DNA from 2 places in the Streptomyces sp. NPDC001450 genome. Region 2 is predicted to be linked to the other one. Evidence: riboswitches for the same ligand, from Rfam matches in the RefSeq annotation. Region 2 holds a riboswitch; the other holds the start of a gene.
What was found. A riboswitch is a leader RNA that binds a small molecule or an ion and turns the genes downstream of it on or off. The one in region 2 is predicted to bind ZMP and ZTP.
Positions count from the first base shown of each region.

Region 1: linked by a shared signal. The riboswitch ahead of ACWC5O_RS41135 (bifunctional 5,10-methylenetetrahydrofolate dehydrogenase/5,10-methenyltetrahydrofolate cyclohydrolase) and the one ahead of ACWC5O_RS36305 (glycine hydroxymethyltransferase) in region 2 are both predicted to bind ZMP and ZTP.

Region 1 covers NZ_JBSFHY010000059.1:37,069-45,058, reverse strand. Annotated here, with positions in the region: partial or broken gene ACWC5O_RS41150 (cbb3-type cytochrome c oxidase subunit I) at 1-16, opposite strand, end outside; gene ACWC5O_RS41145 (RNA polymerase sigma factor) at 123-686, shown strand; gene ACWC5O_RS41140 (CU044_5270 family protein) at 679-1,701, shown strand; gene ACWC5O_RS41135 (bifunctional 5,10-methylenetetrahydrofolate dehydrogenase/5,10-methenyltetrahydrofolate cyclohydrolase) at 1,702-2,550, opposite strand; ZMP/ZTP riboswitch at 2,573-2,653, opposite strand; gene ACWC5O_RS41130 (hypothetical protein) at 2,681-3,520, opposite strand; gene ACWC5O_RS41125 (MarR family winged helix-turn-helix transcriptional regulator) at 3,581-4,129, shown strand; gene ACWC5O_RS41120 (nuclear transport factor 2 family protein) at 4,154-4,519, opposite strand; gene ACWC5O_RS41115 (hypothetical protein) at 4,690-4,995, shown strand; gene ACWC5O_RS41110 (S-(hydroxymethyl)mycothiol dehydrogenase) at 5,166-6,254, shown strand; gene ACWC5O_RS41105 (MBL fold metallo-hydrolase) at 6,254-6,883, shown strand; partial or broken gene ACWC5O_RS41100 (SDR family NAD(P)-dependent oxidoreductase) at 6,926-7,358, shown strand; gene ACWC5O_RS41095 (pyridoxal phosphate-dependent decarboxylase family protein) at 7,363-7,990, opposite strand, start outside.
Region 2 covers NZ_JBSFHY010000043.1:62,750-70,739, reverse strand. Annotated here, with positions in the region: gene trpS (tryptophan--tRNA ligase) at 100-1,116, opposite strand; gene ACWC5O_RS36305 (glycine hydroxymethyltransferase) at 1,275-2,723, opposite strand; ZMP/ZTP riboswitch at 2,756-2,847, opposite strand; gene rocD (ornithine--oxo-acid transaminase) at 2,951-4,156, shown strand; gene ACWC5O_RS36295 (glutathionylspermidine synthase family protein) at 4,193-5,377, opposite strand; gene ACWC5O_RS36290 (hypothetical protein) at 5,405-5,758, opposite strand; gene ACWC5O_RS36285 (hypothetical protein) at 5,910-6,125, opposite strand; gene ACWC5O_RS36280 (hypothetical protein) at 6,313-6,834, opposite strand; gene ACWC5O_RS36275 (sporulation-delaying protein SdpB family protein) at 6,912-7,871, opposite strand; gene ACWC5O_RS36270 (SdpA family antimicrobial peptide system protein) at 7,871-7,990, opposite strand, start outside.

The DNA.
Region 1 (7,990 bases), on a different contig from region 2:
CTCTGATCCTCTTCACGCCCCGCCTGTGTCCGCGCCCGGCCCGTGGGTCACACTCGGACGGCGCGACGAGCATCACGGAAGAAGGGTGTGACGATCCGGGGGGTGCCGGACACGAACCGAATATGAGCAACGACGAGATCTTCGCCGCTGCCTATCGCGAGCACTACTGGGCGGTCAGCCGCTATGTCGCCAGGCGACTTCAGGGGCGGGCCGACGAGGTGGAGGAAGTGGTGGCGGAGGTGTTCACGGTGGCCTGGCGCCGCCGGGCCGACCTGCCCGTGACACCGCTGCCCTGGCTGTACGGCGTGGCACGCAACTGCCTGGCCAACGCGGTACGCGGCTACGGACGGCGGCGCCGGCTGGTGGACCGGCTGGGCAACGACGAGGCGGCGCACGGCCGGCACATCGTGGACAGCCCCGACGCGGAGGCCCCCGGCGCCTGGGTGCACGAGGCGCTGGCCCGGCTCTCCCCGGCGGACCAGGAGATACTGCGCCTCGCGGCATGGGAGGAACTCGGCGCCGACGAGATCGCGGTGGCCCTGGGCTGCGGCAGACGGGCGGCGGTCATGCGACTGCACCGGGCCCGGCGTCGGCTGAGAGCCGAGATCGACCGGATGGGGCCCGCTGCGGCAGCCCTGCCCGCCCCCGCCGACGCGACCCTCTGCGAGGACCACCGACATGGCTGACGAACTCGAACTCCTCCGCCGCGCCAACCCGGTGCCGACCGACGGCCCCCACTTCGGCGACGGGCCGCTGGACCAGCGCGCCGAGCGATGGTTGGAGCGGCTGCTGCACGAGGCCCCCCCGCGGCGCCGGGTCCGGCTGCTCCCGGCGCTCCCCGGTCGCACCCCGCGCGCCCGGCTGGTCTGGGGCCTCGCCGCCACCACCGTCGTCCTGGTGGTCGCCGTCGACGCCGTGCTCGGCGGTCCGAGCGCACCGCGGGCCGTCGCCGCGCCGCGCCCGCTGACCGTCCGCCTCCACTCCACGCCCGTGGCCCTGAAGGAGATGGTCGCCCTGGCCGACGCGGCCGCGGCGGGCGGCTCACCGGGCCTGCGCAAGGGCACGCACGTGCAGTCGTGGAGCCTCGGCATGAGCGACGGCAAGCACCCCGTCACCCTCCCCGAGGAGCGGGTGGTGCGCTGGCGGGCGGACGCAGGCCACACCGAACTGGTCGTGGCGACCGACCCACGCAGGCCGGGTCGCCCGGTCCTCACCGACGAGGGTGACAACCCGCACGAGGTGGCGGACGGCCACGTGATCAGCCGGACCACGTACCCGCCGATGTGGAGCGATGTCCCGCCCGAGGGGACCCCGCCGCACACCGCGGCGCGTCTGCGGGACTACCTCACCGAGATCGTCCGGCCCGGGATCGACCGCAGCACGGCCCCGCTGAGGACCGCCGAACTGTTCGACGCCGTCGGGGAACTGCTCGACCACTGGACCCTGGGTGCCCGCGAGTCGGCGGCCCTCGTCCGGCTGTTCGCCGAGGCCAAGGGGCTGCGGCCGGCCGGTGAGGTGACCGACCGCCTGGGCCGCCCCGGCCATGCGTACGTGTACGACACCGGGGGCGTTCGCCGCATGCTGATCCTGGAGCCGCGCACCGGCGCCGTCCTCGGCATGGAGACCACCTTCACCCGGGCCGAGCACGAGTACCGGGTGAAGGCCGGGGACGTCATGGAGTACCGCGCCTGGATGCGCTGATCACACCCCGAGCTGCCGGGCGGCGGCGGCCACGGTCTGCTCCAGCAGCGTGGCGATCGTCATCGGGCCGACACCGCCCGGCACCGGCGTGATCAGCGAGGCCCGCTCCACGGCGGAGTCGAAGTCGACGTCACCGACGTTCCCGGCGTTGTAGCCCGCGTCGACGACGACCGCGCCCGGCTTGATGTCCTGGCCCCGGATGAGACGCGGCCGGCCCACGGCGGCGACCACGATGTCCGCCTCACGGACCGCGGCGGACAGGTCCCGGGTGCGCGAGTGGCAGTACGTCACGGTCGCGTCGCGGGCCAGGAGCAGCATGCCCACCGGCTTGCCGAGGATCGCGCTGCGGCCCACCACCACGGCCCGCTTCCCGGCCGGGTCGACGTCGTACTCGTCGAGCAGCCGGATGATGCCGCCGGGCGTGCAGGAGACGAAGCCCGGCAGGCCGAAACTCATCGTGGCGAACGAGGCGAAGGTGACGCCGTCGACGTCCTTCTCCGGCGCGATCGCCTCGAACGCGGCCCGCTCGTCGATGTGGTCACCCACCGGGTGCTGCAGCAGGATGCCGTGCACCGCCGGGTCGGCCGACAACTCCCGCAGGGTGCCGACGAGTTCGGCGGTGGTCGTGGCGGCGGGCAGCGCCACGTGACGGGACTCGATGCCGGCCTTGCGGCAGCGGTTCTGCTTCATGCGGACGTAGGTGACGGACGCCGGGTCCTCGCCGACCAGCACCGTGGCCAGACAGGGCGCGCTGCCCGTCCGTTCGGTCAGATCGGCGGCCTTCTTCGCGGTCTCCTCGACGATGCGTCGGGCGAGGGCGGTGCCGTCCATGAGCCGGGCCTGTGTCATCTGCACTCCTGAGCTGGTTGGCCTTCATCGCCCAGGCGCGCGGCATTCTCCACGGACCGCTCCCCGGTGGTACTCCACCTCAGCGCCAGTCACGGCCCGCCCACAGCCTAGCCGAGAGCGCGGACGGCGCTCAGTGCGCGTCCGTGGACCCGGGCGCCGTGGGATCCGCCCCGGCGAGGAAGGCGTCCGCCTGGGCGGCCAGCCGGTCCGCGCCGATCGCCCCGGCCCAGCGCACGATCTCCGCCGCCAGGGCGACGGCGCCCGCCTCGTCGCCCGCGTCCCGGGCCAGCACGGCCAGCAGCAACTGCTGGGAGAGGGTGCCGGGCACCGTGCCGGCCCGGGCGCCCAGCGCGGTGGCCCGCCGCCAGCGCTCCCCGGCCCGCACGCGGTCACCGGCGTCGTGGTCGTGGTCGCCGAGATGCCGCAGCGCCTCACGGGCCAGCAGACCGTCCGCGCCGGCCTCCCCGGCGCGGAGCGCGGCGGTGTAGTGCCCGGCGGCGGCCGCCCGCTGGGCGAAGTGGTTCTCCGTGATCAGCCCCCGGTACATCGCCGCCCAGCCCCGCCGCACCTCGTCCGGAGCGCTGTCGTGCAGCTCCCGCGCCCGGTCGAGGACGGCGGTGAGCGCCTCGGGGTCCTTGCCGTCCGGGCCGATGCGCAGGGTGCCGTCGACCAGGAGCAGCCGGCCGTAGGTGTGCCTGAGCCGGAGGAAGCCGGTTTCCCAGTCGCCGTCCGGGAACTCCTTCTCCGCCGCCTCGAGCCGCTCGGCCGCGGTGTCGGTCCCCGCGAACCAGTCACGGTCCAGGGCGACTTCGGCAGCGGCCCGGGTGAGCCGCGCGCGGGCGGCGGGCTCGTCGGCGGCGGCCGCGTCGAGCAGCCGCGCCGCCCGCTCCCAGCGACCGGCCACGCTCAACTCACGTGCCGCGTCGAGTAGTTCATCGATGTCAACGAAAGCGTGCGCTGCAGAGGTCATGCCGGGCAAGGTAGTTACGCGAAAAATGATCCACAAGAAAACCACTGCGGGAGGCAGACAGTGCAGGACTCGGTGGACCGGCACGTGGCCGTCTGGGCGCGCGAGCTGGACTGGCTGGACCCGGTCAAGGAGGCGATCGTCGCCCGGCTGGCGATCCTCGGCCGGCACACCGCCCAGGCCCGCCGGGACGTGCTGGACTCCGACGGCCTCAAGTACTGGCAGTACAAGGTGCTGTTGATGCTGCGCAGGTCCGGACCGCCGTACGAGTCCAGTCCCTCACAGCTCGCCGGCCGGCTCGGCCTGACCCGGGGTGCGCTGTCGGCGCGGCTCGGGGCCGTCGAGGAGGCCGGGCTGATCACCCGTACCCACGAGACCGGCGACCGCCGGCGGGTGCGGGTACGGCTCACCGAGGCCGGGCACGCCGCGTTCGAGGCGCATGCGGCAGCGGAGGACGCGGGTGAGGGTGCGCTGCTCGCAACACTGACCGAAGCAGAGCAGCGGACGCTCGCAGACCTGCTGCGGAAACTGGTCCTGGCAGCCGAGAGCGGGGCGGACGCGCCCGGCCCAACGCTGCACGGGCCGAGAAGGTCCAGGTCAGCCGGGAGGTGACCTGGACCCTCGCGACCTTCCTCCCTACTCGTCCCATGCCTGGATCAGGATCTGTTCGGCGATCTTCCCGTCACGCAGGGTGACCATGGACTCGGCGAGGACACGCGTGCCGTCCGCGTACTCGCAGGACTCGGAGAAGGCGGCGTGGTCGCCCTGGATGACGCACTGGTCCAGCTTGTGCGTCATGTCACGGCTGTAGACGTCGTCGAGCATCTCGGCTATGTCGCGCCGACCGTGCAGGACCTTGGGATGGCTGGGCTGGGTGTTGCGGTCGATGATGCGGATCTCGGCGTCGTCCGCGTAGAGGGCGAGCAGGGTGTTCCCAGTGTTCCCCTCTATGCCCCGGCGCAGTGTCTCGGTGTCGAAGGCGGAGCCTGTCGCAGCTCCCATGGTGACCTCCTTAAGGCGCCATGGCCCGGCGGGAACAGGCCGCACGGGCCCCACCTCCGAGACTCCTCCGCCCCGGCGGCGACGGCAAGCGCAGCCGAGGCGGTCCGCCTGACGGGTGAGCGGCGACCGGGGGCCGTGTCCGAGCGGGGCCCGCCGCCGTTGCTGAGGGCATGATCTCAACACGACGTATCGTCGCCGCCGTCGGTCTGGCCGTCGGCGTCACGGGCCTCGCCGCGCCGCTGGCCAACGCTGCCGACGCGAGCGCACCGAACACCGGGCAGATCAACCCGATGACCACGCTGGACTCGCTCGCCGTCAGCGACATCCCCGCAGAGCACAGGACCGAGCTCCCGCGAGTCTCGGACCAGCTCCGCCCGTTGAACCAGGTCAGCGAACTGCAGCGGCTGAACGAGCTGCACCAGCTCACCGACCTTGCCGCCCCCGTGACCGGTCTGCTGCCCGCCGTCGAGGCCTGAGCCGCCCACGGACCCGAGGGCCGTCCCGCCCGGACGGCCCTCTTCGCCGTGCGTCCGGACCACCGGACGACGGCCGAAAGATCCACGGTCGTCGTCGTGGTCCAGCCCGCTACCGGGCCCTCGCGCGTAGGGTCGGCCCCGAAGGCACATCGAGGAAAAGGGGCCAGGCCATGGCGCAGGAAGTACGCGGCGTGATCGCACCGGGGAAGGACGAGCCCGTACGGGTCGAGACGATCGTGGTCCCGGACCCGGGGCCCGGCGAAGCCGTCGTACGCGTCCAGGCCTGCGGTGTCTGTCACACCGATCTGCACTACAAACAGGGCGGAATCTCGGACGAGTTCCCCTTCCTGCTCGGCCACGAGGCCGCCGGCGTCGTGGAGTCGGTCGGCGAGGGCGTCACCGACCTGGCGCCCGGTGACTTCGTCGTCCTCAACTGGCGTGCCGTGTGCGGCAATTGCCGGGCCTGCCTGCGCGGCCGCCCTTGGTACTGCTTCAACACCCACAACGCGAAGCAGAGGATGACCCTCGCCGCCACCGGGCAGGAACTCTCCCCGGCGCTCGGCATCGGAGCCTTCGCCGAGAAGACGCTGGTCGCGGCCGGACAGTGCACCAAGGTCGACCCGGCCGTCTCCCCGGCCGTGGCCGGGCTGCTCGGCTGCGGGGTGATGGCCGGCATCGGCGCCGCCATCAACACCGGAGGCGTCGGCCGCGGCGACTCGGTCGCCGTCATCGGCTGCGGTGGCGTCGGCGACGCGGCCATCGCCGGGTCGAACCTCGCCGGCGCGGCCCGGATCATCGCCGTGGACATCGACGACCGCAAGCTGGAGAAGGCCCGCACGCTGGGCGCCACCCACACGGTCAACTCCAAGGAGACCGACCCGGTCGAGGCCATCCGCGAGCTGACCGGCGGCTTCGGCGCCGACGTCGTCATCGAGGCGGTCGGCCGGCCCGAGACGTACAAGCAGGCCTTCTACGCCCGTGACCTGGCCGGCACCGTCGTCCTCGTCGGCGTCCCCACCCCCGAGATGAAGCTCGAACTGCCGCTGCTGGACGTCTTCGGGCGCGGCGGCGCGCTCAAGTCCAGCTGGTACGGCGACTGCCTGCCCTCCCGGGACTTCCCCATGCTGATCGACCTCCACCTCCAGGGGCGCCTGCCGCTGGACGCGTTCGTCACCGAGACCATCCAACTCGACGAGGTGGAGAAGGCGTTCGAGCGGATGCACCACGGCGACGTGCTGCGCTCGGTGGTGGTGCTGTGATGACCGCCCGCATCGAACGCCTCGTCACCTCCGGCCAGTTCACGCTCGACGGCGGCACCTGGGACGTCGACAACAACGTGTGGCTCGTCGGCGACGATCACGAGGTGGTCGTCATCGACGCCGCCCACGACGCCGAGGCCATCGCCCGCGCCGTCGGCGACCGCCGGCTCACCGCGATCCTGTGCACCCACGCCCACAACGACCACATCGACGCGGCCCCCGCCCTCGCGGACCTCACCGGCGCCACCATCTGGCTCCACCCGGACGACCTGCCGCTGTGGAGGCTCACCCACCCCGGCCGCGACCCCGACCGCCACCTCGCCGACGGCCAGGTCATCGAGGCCGCCGGCGCCGACCTGACGGTCCTGCACACCCCCGGCCACGCCCTCGGCGCGGTCTGCCTGTACGACCCCGGGCTCGGCGTCGTCTTCACCGGCGACACCCTCTTCAAGGGCGGCCCGGGTGCCACCGGACGCTCGTTCTCCCACTTCCCGACGATCATCGAGTCCATCCGCGACCGGCTCCTCACACTCCCGCCGGAGACCAAGGTCCTCACCGGACACGGCGACTCCACCACCATCGGCGACGAGGCACCCCACCTGGAGGAGTGGATCAAACGCGGGCACTGACCCGGAGCGGACCGCGGCCGCTGCGCCAACCGGGTCTGATCGGCGAGGCGTTGGGCGTGCGACGTGGCGGACCGGAACTCCGTCGAGGCGGCCGTCGCCCACGCCGTTGCCGCCTTCGGCTCGCTCGACGTTCTGGTCAACTGCGCCGCCCTGCCCCACCTCGCCGCCTTTGCGCGCTGCGCCATCGTCGGCGTCGGCTCCGTCAACGGCCCGCAGGACTTCGGCAACCACGCCTACAGCGTCGCCAAGGCCGGGCACGGTCCGCACCTCCGCCTGGGAAGCGCGCGACAGCGAACTCGACGCCGTCCGCGGCCTGTACCCGCTCGGCCGGGTCGGCGAACCGGAGGACGTCGCGGCCGCGGTCGCCTTCCTCGCCTCCCGCGACGCCGCCTGGATCACCGGCACCACGCTGGTGGTCGACGGCGGCCTGACCGCCGTACAGACCGGGTTCCGTACGGCCCTCGAGCAGCCCTGAGCCGTCAGCCGGAAGCCGCCGCGAGCACGTCCAGGACCCGGCGGGTGTCGGCCTCGGTGGTGCGCCAGTTGCTGAACGCGGCCCGCAGCGCGGGCACCCCGCCGTACACGGTCGGCGTCAGGAACGCCTCCCCGGACTCGGCGACCGCCCGCGCCAGCGCGGCCACCCGCTCCTGCGTGGGCTCCTCCTCGGCGAGCGTGAAGCAGACGACGTTGAGCCGGACCGGGGCCAGCAGGCGCAGGCCCGGCAGGCCGTCGACGCCCTCGCCCAGCCGGCGGGCGAGGGCCACGTTCCGCTCGACGATCTCGCGGTGCCCGGCCCGGCCGTAGGCCACCAGCGAGAACCAGGCAGGCAGGGCGCGCAGCCGCCGGGAGTTCTCCGGGGTGAGGTGCAGGAAGTCGGGCTCGCCGGTGGGCAGGCCCAGGTACGGCGAGGCGTTGTGGAACACCGCCACCTGGAGGTCGCGGCGGCGGGTGAACTGGACGGCCGCGTCATAGGGCACGTTGAGCCACTTGTGCAGGTCCACGCAGACCGAGTCGGCCGCGTCCAGCCCGTCGACCAGGGCGGCGTACTCGGGGGAGAGGGCGGCGAAACCGCCGAACGCGGCGTCCACGTGCAGCCAGAAGTCGTGG
Region 2 (7,990 bases):
CTGTGGGCAGGCGCAGCGGAAGTGATGTGCAGCGCTCTGCCCGGTCGGACGTGTGTACGGTCGTGCGCCTCAGCGCCGGTTCGTGCTTCTCAGTGCGTCTCAGTGCTTCGCAGGCAGAAAACCCACCCGGTCGTACGCCTGCGCAAGCGTCTCCGCGGCGACGGCGCGCGCCTTCTCCGCGCCCTTGGCGAGGATCGAGTCGAGCGTCTCGGGGTCGTCCAGGTACTGCTGGGTGCGCTCCCGGAACGGCGTCACGAACCCGACCATGACCTCGGCGAGGTCCGTCTTGAGCGCGCCGTACATCTTGCCCTCGTAGTCCTGCTCCAGCTCGGCGATCGACCTGCCGGTGAGCGTGGAGTAGATGGTGAGGAGGTTCGACACGCCCGGCTTGTTCTCCGCGTCGTAGCGGATCACGGTGTCGGTGTCGGTGACGGCGCTCTTGACCTTCTTGGCCGTCGCCTTCGGCTCGTCGAGCAGGTTGATCAGGCCCTTCGGTGTGGACGCCGACTTGCTCATCTTGATCGACGGGTCCTGAAGGTCGTAGATCTTCGCCGTCTCCTTGAGGATGTACGGCGACGGCATCGTGAACGTGTCGCCGAAGCGGCCGTTGAAACGCTCGGCGAGGTCGCGGGTCAGCTCGATGTGCTGGCGCTGGTCCTCGCCGACCGGCACCTCGTTGGCCTGGTACAGCAGGATGTCCGCGACCTGCAGGATCGGGTACGTGAACAGGCCGACGGAGGCCCGCTCGGCACCCTGCTTGGCGGACTTGTCCTTGAACTGGGTCATCCGGCTGGCCTCGCCGAAGCCGGTGAGGCAGTTCATGATCCAGGCGAGCTGGGCGTGCTCGGGCACGTGGCTCTGGACGAAGAGGGTGCAGCGGTCGGGGTCGAGACCGGCGGCCAGCAGCTGGGCCGCGGCCAGGCGGGTGTTGGCGCGCAGGTCCTTCGGGTCCTGCGGGACCGTGATCGCGTGCAGGTCGACGACCATGTAGAAGGCGTCGTGGGACTCCTGCAGGGCCACCCACTGGCGGACGGCGCCGAGGTAGTTGCCGAGGTGGAACGAGCCGGCGGTGGGCTGGATGCCGGAGAGCACGCGAGGTTGGTCAGCGGAAGCCATGTTTTTTATTGTCTCAGAGAGCTCGGGGGGTTCGGTGCGTGGGGAACTACGGGCCCGTGGGGGCTGGCCGCGCCCACGCGGCGGGGCCGCATATCGAATGCGGCCCCGCTTGAATGCGACCCCGCGCCCCTGGGGTTGGCTGCCCCTTGGGGCGTTGATCAGCCGAGGTCGATTTCAGGGTAGAGCGGGAACGCCGCCACCAGGTCCGTTGCCCTCTGGGCGATCTCCTCCGCGATCTTCTCGTCCAGGACGTGGGCCGCCTTGGACGGGGCGCCCGACTTGGTGGTGCCCGGCTCGGTGGTGGTGAGGACGCGGTCGATGAGGCCGGCGACCTCGTCCATCTCCGCGGTGCCGAGGCCCCGGGTGGTCAGGGCGGGGGTGCCGATGCGGATGCCGGAGGTGTACCAGGCGCCGTTCGGGTCGGCCGGGATGGCGTTGCGGTTGGTGACGATGCCGGACTCGAGCAGGGCCGCCTCGGCCTGGCGGCCGGTGAGGCCGTAGGAGGTGGCCACGTCGATCAGGTTGAGGTGGTTGTCCGTGCCGCCGGTGACCAGGGTGGCGCCGCGCTTCATCAGGCCCTCGGCGAGGGCGCGGGAGTTGTCGACGATGCGCTGGGCGTAGTCCTGGAAGGAGGGCTGACGGGCCTCGGCGAGGGCGACGGCCTTCGCGGCCATGACGTGCGGGAGCGGGCCGCCGAGCACCATCGGGCAGCCGCGGTCGACCTGGTCCTTCAGGGAGTCGTCGCACAGGACCATGCCGCCGCGCGGGCCGCGCAGGGACTTGTGGGTGGTCGTGGTGACGATCTGGGCGTGCGGGACCGGGTCGAAGTCGCCGGTCAGGACCTTGCCGGCGACCAGACCGGCGAAGTGGGCCATGTCGACCATCAGGGTCGCGCCGACCTCGTCGGCGATCTCGCGCATGATGCGGAAGTTCACCAGACGGGGGTACGCCGAGTAGCCCGCGACGATGATCAGCGGCTTGAACTCGCGGGCCTGGGCGCGCAGGGCCTCGTAGTCGATGAGGCCCGTGGCCGGGTCGGTGCCGTAGGAGCGCTGGTCGAACATCTTGCCGGAGATGTTCGGGCGGAAGCCGTGGGTGAGGTGGCCGCCGGCGTCCAGGGACATGCCGAGCATGCGCTGGTTGCCGAAGGCCTGGCGGAGCTCGGCCCAGTCGGCCTCGGAGAGGTCGTTGACCTGGCGGGCGCCGGTCTTCTCCAGGAACGGGACCTCCACGCGGTCCGCGAGCACGGCCCAGAAGGCGACGAGGTTGGCGTCGATGCCGGAGTGCGGCTGGACGTAGGCGTGTCGGGCTCCGAAGATCGCCTTGGCGTGCTCGGCGGCCAGGGACTCCACCGTGTCGACGTTGCGGCAGCCGGCGTAGAAGCGGCGGCCGATGGTGCCCTCGGCGTACTTGTCGCTGAACCAGTTGCCCATCGCCAGCAGGGTGGCCGGCGAGGCGTAGTTCTCGGAGGCGATCAGCTTCAGCATCTCGCGCTGGTCGGTCACCTCCTGGCCGATGGCGTCGGCGACCCGCGGCTCGACGGCACGGATCACGTCGAGGGCGGCACGGAAGGCGGTGGACTCGGTCGACAGGGGCTGCTCTGGCATGGGGACCTCCGGACGGCGTGCTTACAGCGTTCACGTTCGGCCCAGGCGCACGGCACTCTTTTCCCGCTCGGGCCGCTCCCCGATGGTCCGTCCCATCCCTAGCGCGCCAGTCACGACCCGCTGATCAGCCTACCGGGCGCGCCGGAGCGGCGAGGTCCCGCGTCCACCATGCGGGCGAGGATAGGAAGGGGGTCACCGTCGTATCCGGTCGTGTCCCGGGAGGGTCCGTGACCACTGCTGAAGACCTCATCGCCGCCGCCGACGCGCACAGTGCGCCCACCTACCATCCGCTGCCCGTCGTCGTGGCCACGGCGGAGGGGGCGTGGATGACCGATGTGGAAGGGCGGCGGTATCTGGATCTGCTGGCCGGTTACTCGGCGCTCAATTTCGGGCACGGCAACCGGCGGCTCCTCGACGCGGCCGAGCGGCAGCTGGAGCGGGTGACGCTGACGTCCCGCGCCTTCCACCACGACCGGTTCGCCGCGTTCTGCACGGAGCTGGCCGAGCTGTGCGGCATGGAGATGGTGCTGCCGATGAACTCGGGCGCCGAGGCCGTGGAGAGCGCGGTGAAGACGGCCCGGAAGTGGGGGTACCGGGTGAAGGGGGTGCCCGCGGAGATGGCGAAGATCGTGGTCGCGGGCGGCAACTTCCACGGGCGTACGACCACGATCATCAGCTTCTCGACCGATCCGGAGGCCCGGGCGGACTTCGGGCCGTACACGCCGGGCTTCGAGATCGTGCCGTACGGGGATCTGACCGCGATGCGGTCCGCGCTCACCGAGAACACCGTCGCCGTGCTGCTGGAGCCGATCCAGGGCGAGTCGGGGGTGATCGTGCCGCCGGCCGGCTATCTGCCGAAGGTGCGGGAGCTGACCCGCGAGCGGAACGTGCTCTTCGTCGCCGACGAGATCCAGTCGGGCCTCGGACGGACCGGGCGGACCTTCGCGTGCGAGCATGAGGGGGTCGTACCTGACATGTACGTGCTGGGAAAGGCGCTGGGCGGCGGGATCGTGCCGGTGTCGGCGGTGGTGTCGAGCGCGAAGGTGCTCGGGGTGTTCCGGCCGGGCGAGCACGGGTCGACGTTCGGCGGGAATCCGCTGGCCTGCGCGGTGGCGCTGGAGGTGATCTCGATGCTGCGCTCCGGCGAGTTCCAGGCCCGGGCCACCGAACTGGGGGCGCGGCTGCACCGCGAGCTGGGCGGGCTGCTCGGCACCGGTCGGGTCACGGCGGTGCGGGGGCGCGGGCTGTGGGCGGGCGTGGACATCCACCCGCGGTTCGGCACCGGTCGGCAGGTGTCGGAGAAGCTGATGGACCGCGGGGTGCTGGTGAAGGACACCCGCGGCTCGACCATCCGGATCGCACCGCCGCTGGTCGTCTCGGAGGAGGACCTGGACTGGGGCCTGGCCCAGCTCGCGGGCGTGCTGGAGGGCTAGTGCCCCGGCACCAGAGCCTTCCTGACGGATCCCTTCCTAGAGGATCACGTGCGGCAGGAAGCGGGCGTACTCGTCGGTGATCAGGCCCGAGGACTCGCGCAGGCCGAGGCCGGCCGGCTCGTCCTGGACGACCCAGGCGCCGAGGACGAGGTGGTTGCCGTCGAAGGCGGGCAGCGGGGCGAGCTGCTGGTAGCAGCAGGGCTCGTCCCGGGTACCGGCCGGGGCGCCGGGCTCGTGGACGGTCACGCCCGCGCCCTCGCGGCCCAGCAGCGGCTTGGCGACATAGCCGGTCGACGCCGCCAGCTCGCGCGGGCCGTCCAGGTAGGCGGGCAGGAGGTTCGGGTGGCCGGGGTACAGCTCCCAGAGGATCGCCAGCAGGGCCTTGTTGCTCAGGAGCATCTTCCAGGCGGGTTCGATCCACAGGGTGCTGCCGGTGCCGCCGCCGTTGTCCAGGGTGTCGAGGACATGCCCTGCGAAGGCGTCGGTGGTGAGCCACTCCCACGGGTAGAGCTTGAAGATGCTGCGGATGAAGCGGAGCCCGTTGTCCACGAAGCGCCCGGAGAGGGTGTCCCAGCCGATCTCCTCCATGGAGATCCAGTCGGTGGCGAGGCCGGCCTGTTCGGCGGTCTCCTTCAGGTAGGCGACCGTCATCAGGTCCTCGCCGAGTTCGTCGGCGGAGGAGTGCGCGAAGTGCAGGGGGCTGCCCGGCGGGAGCAGCGCGGCCTGTTCGCGCCAGGCGTCGACCAGGCGTTCGTGCAGGGAGTTCCACTGGTCGGCGCCGGGGAAGCGTTCCTCCATCCAGAACCACTGGGGGGAGGCGGCCTCGACCAGTGAGGTCGGGGTGTCGGCGTTGTACTCCAGGAGCTTCGCCGGGCCGGTGCCGTCGTAGCGGAGGTCGAACCGGCCGTAGACGGAGGGGAGTTCGGCGCGGCGCCGCCAGGCCTCGGTGACGGCCTCGGCGACGCGCGGGTCGGTGATGCCGAGGTCGGCGAGGCGGTCCTCGGCCACGATGTGCTCGGCGGCCGCGAGGCACATGCGGTGCAGTTCCGCGACGGTCTCCTCCAGCGCCTCGACCTCGTCCAGGGTGAAGACGTAGTAGGCGCTCTCGTCCCAGTAGGGGCGCAGTGAGCCGTCGGGGTGGCGGGTCAGGGGGTAGACGAGCCCCTGCTCCTCGACGGTCTGCTGCCAGCCGGGGCGGGGGGTGGTCGTACGGCGTTCCATGCGGGGGTTCCCTGCGGGGGTTCCTCGTCAGCCGCCGGAGCTGCCGTGGCCGCCGCCGAAGCCGCCGCGGTGGACGCCGCCGTACGAGCCGCCCGAGCCCGAATGCGAGCCGGAGCCCTTGCTCGGCTTGGTGAAGGAGCCGCCGCTCACCCAGGAGCCCTTCTTCTTGCCGCCGTAGTACCAGGCGCCGTTGACGAAGGCCTTGGTGGACTTGCAGTTCTTGTCGGAGACGATCTTGTAGCCCTTGGCGAGCTGGTAGCTGTCGCGGTCGACGCAGCGCTTGTCCGGTGCGGAGGAGCAGGCGGTCAGGGCGGTGGCGAGCAGGCCCATGCCGCCGAGGAGGACGGTTCCCGAGCGAAGGCGTCGGCGTGCGGTGTCCATGCTGGTGTCTCCCCCGTTGGCTGGCCTGTTTTCGGCGGTCAGCCTAGAGAACGGTGAGAGCGGCCACCGAGGCGGGTTGCCGGTTCGCCCTCCCCCTGAAGTCACTTCGTGCTCTTTGGGAGAGTGTGTGCTGCGCCGTGGAGCACGGTGGTCATGCGGAGGAATGGGCGACTTGCCCGCACTGAAGGGCGGGAAAGCAGACAATGCAGCCCACCCGCAAGGTGCGAGCCTGCGTGGAGCAGTCTTCGGCCGGGTGAAGAAATACAAGATCTTGCGTGACTGCCGACAGCGCGGCGACGACCGCCACCACGCTGTCCAGGCCGTCGCCCGCATGCGCAACCTCGTCCCACATCACCGGATGCGTCATCAGCCCGGCTCAGGCTGCGTGATCAGCCTTCTGCAACACGCTTCAGGGGCGGACCGATCCCGCGGGCGCCCGCCCAACCACCGGCCGGGCCCCGACCGGTGCGCAGTCGGCCGGACGGGTGTGCTCGTGCGTGCGAGCCGCTCAGTCAAGATGACGCAGCCGCGCGATGTCCGCAGCGCGCGATGTCCTAGTCGGCTCGGGCGTCTCCCAGGTCGACCGCCGGGACGGGTTGCCGCGGGCGGAATCCGAGGTGTGGATCCGCACCGACGGCCCCAGCCTCGGGCGAGCCGATGGGCCATGAGGTGATCGTCTGCCAGGGCGAGCACGAAGCCGTGGCCTTGGTGCCCTTGCACACGGTGAGGTAGCCGGTCGTGGTGGCCCGGTACGCCTGTCGCACGGCGACGTCCACCGACGCCCGGCCGCACACTTCAGCCTGTTTGCGGGCCGGTGCGGGGACGAAGTCGAAGGTGAACCGGGTCCACAGCGAGTAACACCCGTCTCCGGCATTGGACAACGTGCCGCTCACCACGAGGTCGCGGGAGGGAACCGAACCATTGCCTTCCAGCCACCGCTCTCCCGAAGCGGTCGCCGTCCGATACCGCGCAGACCAGGGGACGGTGCCCGTCGTCGGCGCAGCCATGGCGGCTGTCGTGCCGATGAGTACCGAGCCGATGGCTGCCGCTGCGACGACTCCCGTGCGTATGTGCATCAGATGACCTCTTCCGTTGATCTCGGTGTCATGGCCGCCATGCGGCGCCCCGCCCGGTCGGTACCCGGCGGCCCGGGTCAGGTTGCGACGGCCCCGCTCTTCGGCTCCGGAGTTCCGGACGGCGTGGCGATGGTCCGGGTGCGGGACCGCAGCAGGGAGCGAGCCAGCCCGGTGACGTCGGGATCGTGGCCGAGTGGCGCCAGCAGGAGGAACAGGCCGGCCCACATGGCCAGGGCGAAGCTCCACAGGCCCATGACGACTGCGATGCCGAGATGGAACAGGACGCCGGCCGGCAACAGCATCCAACGCACTCTCTGGGGGAGCAGCAGCGCTGCCGCCAGGGAGAGTTCGAGGAAGAGGGGAGCCCAGGTCATGACGGCGACGCCGACCGAGTTCTGGACGACGACGTTCAGGAGCGGGCGCAGCCAGTCCGCGGCGCCGAAGTCGTAGTTGTTGATCCAGTAGTACAACGCGGTTCCGTCGGCCCACTCCGCGTGCGGCAACTTGGCCACGCAGGCCTGGAAGTACACGACGGACATCTGCAGTCGGACCACGACCAGCGCACTGGTGCCCAGCAGGGCGATGTACCGGCGGCGCCCGGACGGCGGTGGCTGGGACGGCTGTTGTGTCTGCCAGTGCCACTTGCGCCTGTCGCCGAGCGCGACCATCGCGATCAGAAGGCTGAGCAGCCAGGTGATCTGGTCGCCGCCGTCGGGGATGGCTATTCCGGTGAACACGCTGAAGGAGATGTAGGCGTGGGGGATGGCCGTCAGCGCCGGCCGCCATCCGCTGGCCACGAGGAGCAGGACGAGGCAGCACAGCCAGCGGACGATGTCGTAGTCCTGGGCCGGTACGAGGCACCACGCGCCCGCTCCGCCCACGCCTTGGCACAGCGGGTACTTCCCCACCGTGGCGACCTCCCGGAAGAGGGTGGCGGAGTCGCTGCACGCGAGGGTTCCGAGCGTGCCCAGGGCAAGCAGGGTCCTAGCCCAGCCGTATCCGGCGGTCCAGGGGGAAGGGATCGTGTGACGGCGCATCAGCACGTCACCTTCAACACCATGGCGCGTTCCACCGAGTGGCTGTCAGGGATCAGATCACGCCAGGCCCAGGGAGTGGGGCGTTCCTGGAGCAGGCCGACGGTCCCACACAGGGTGGG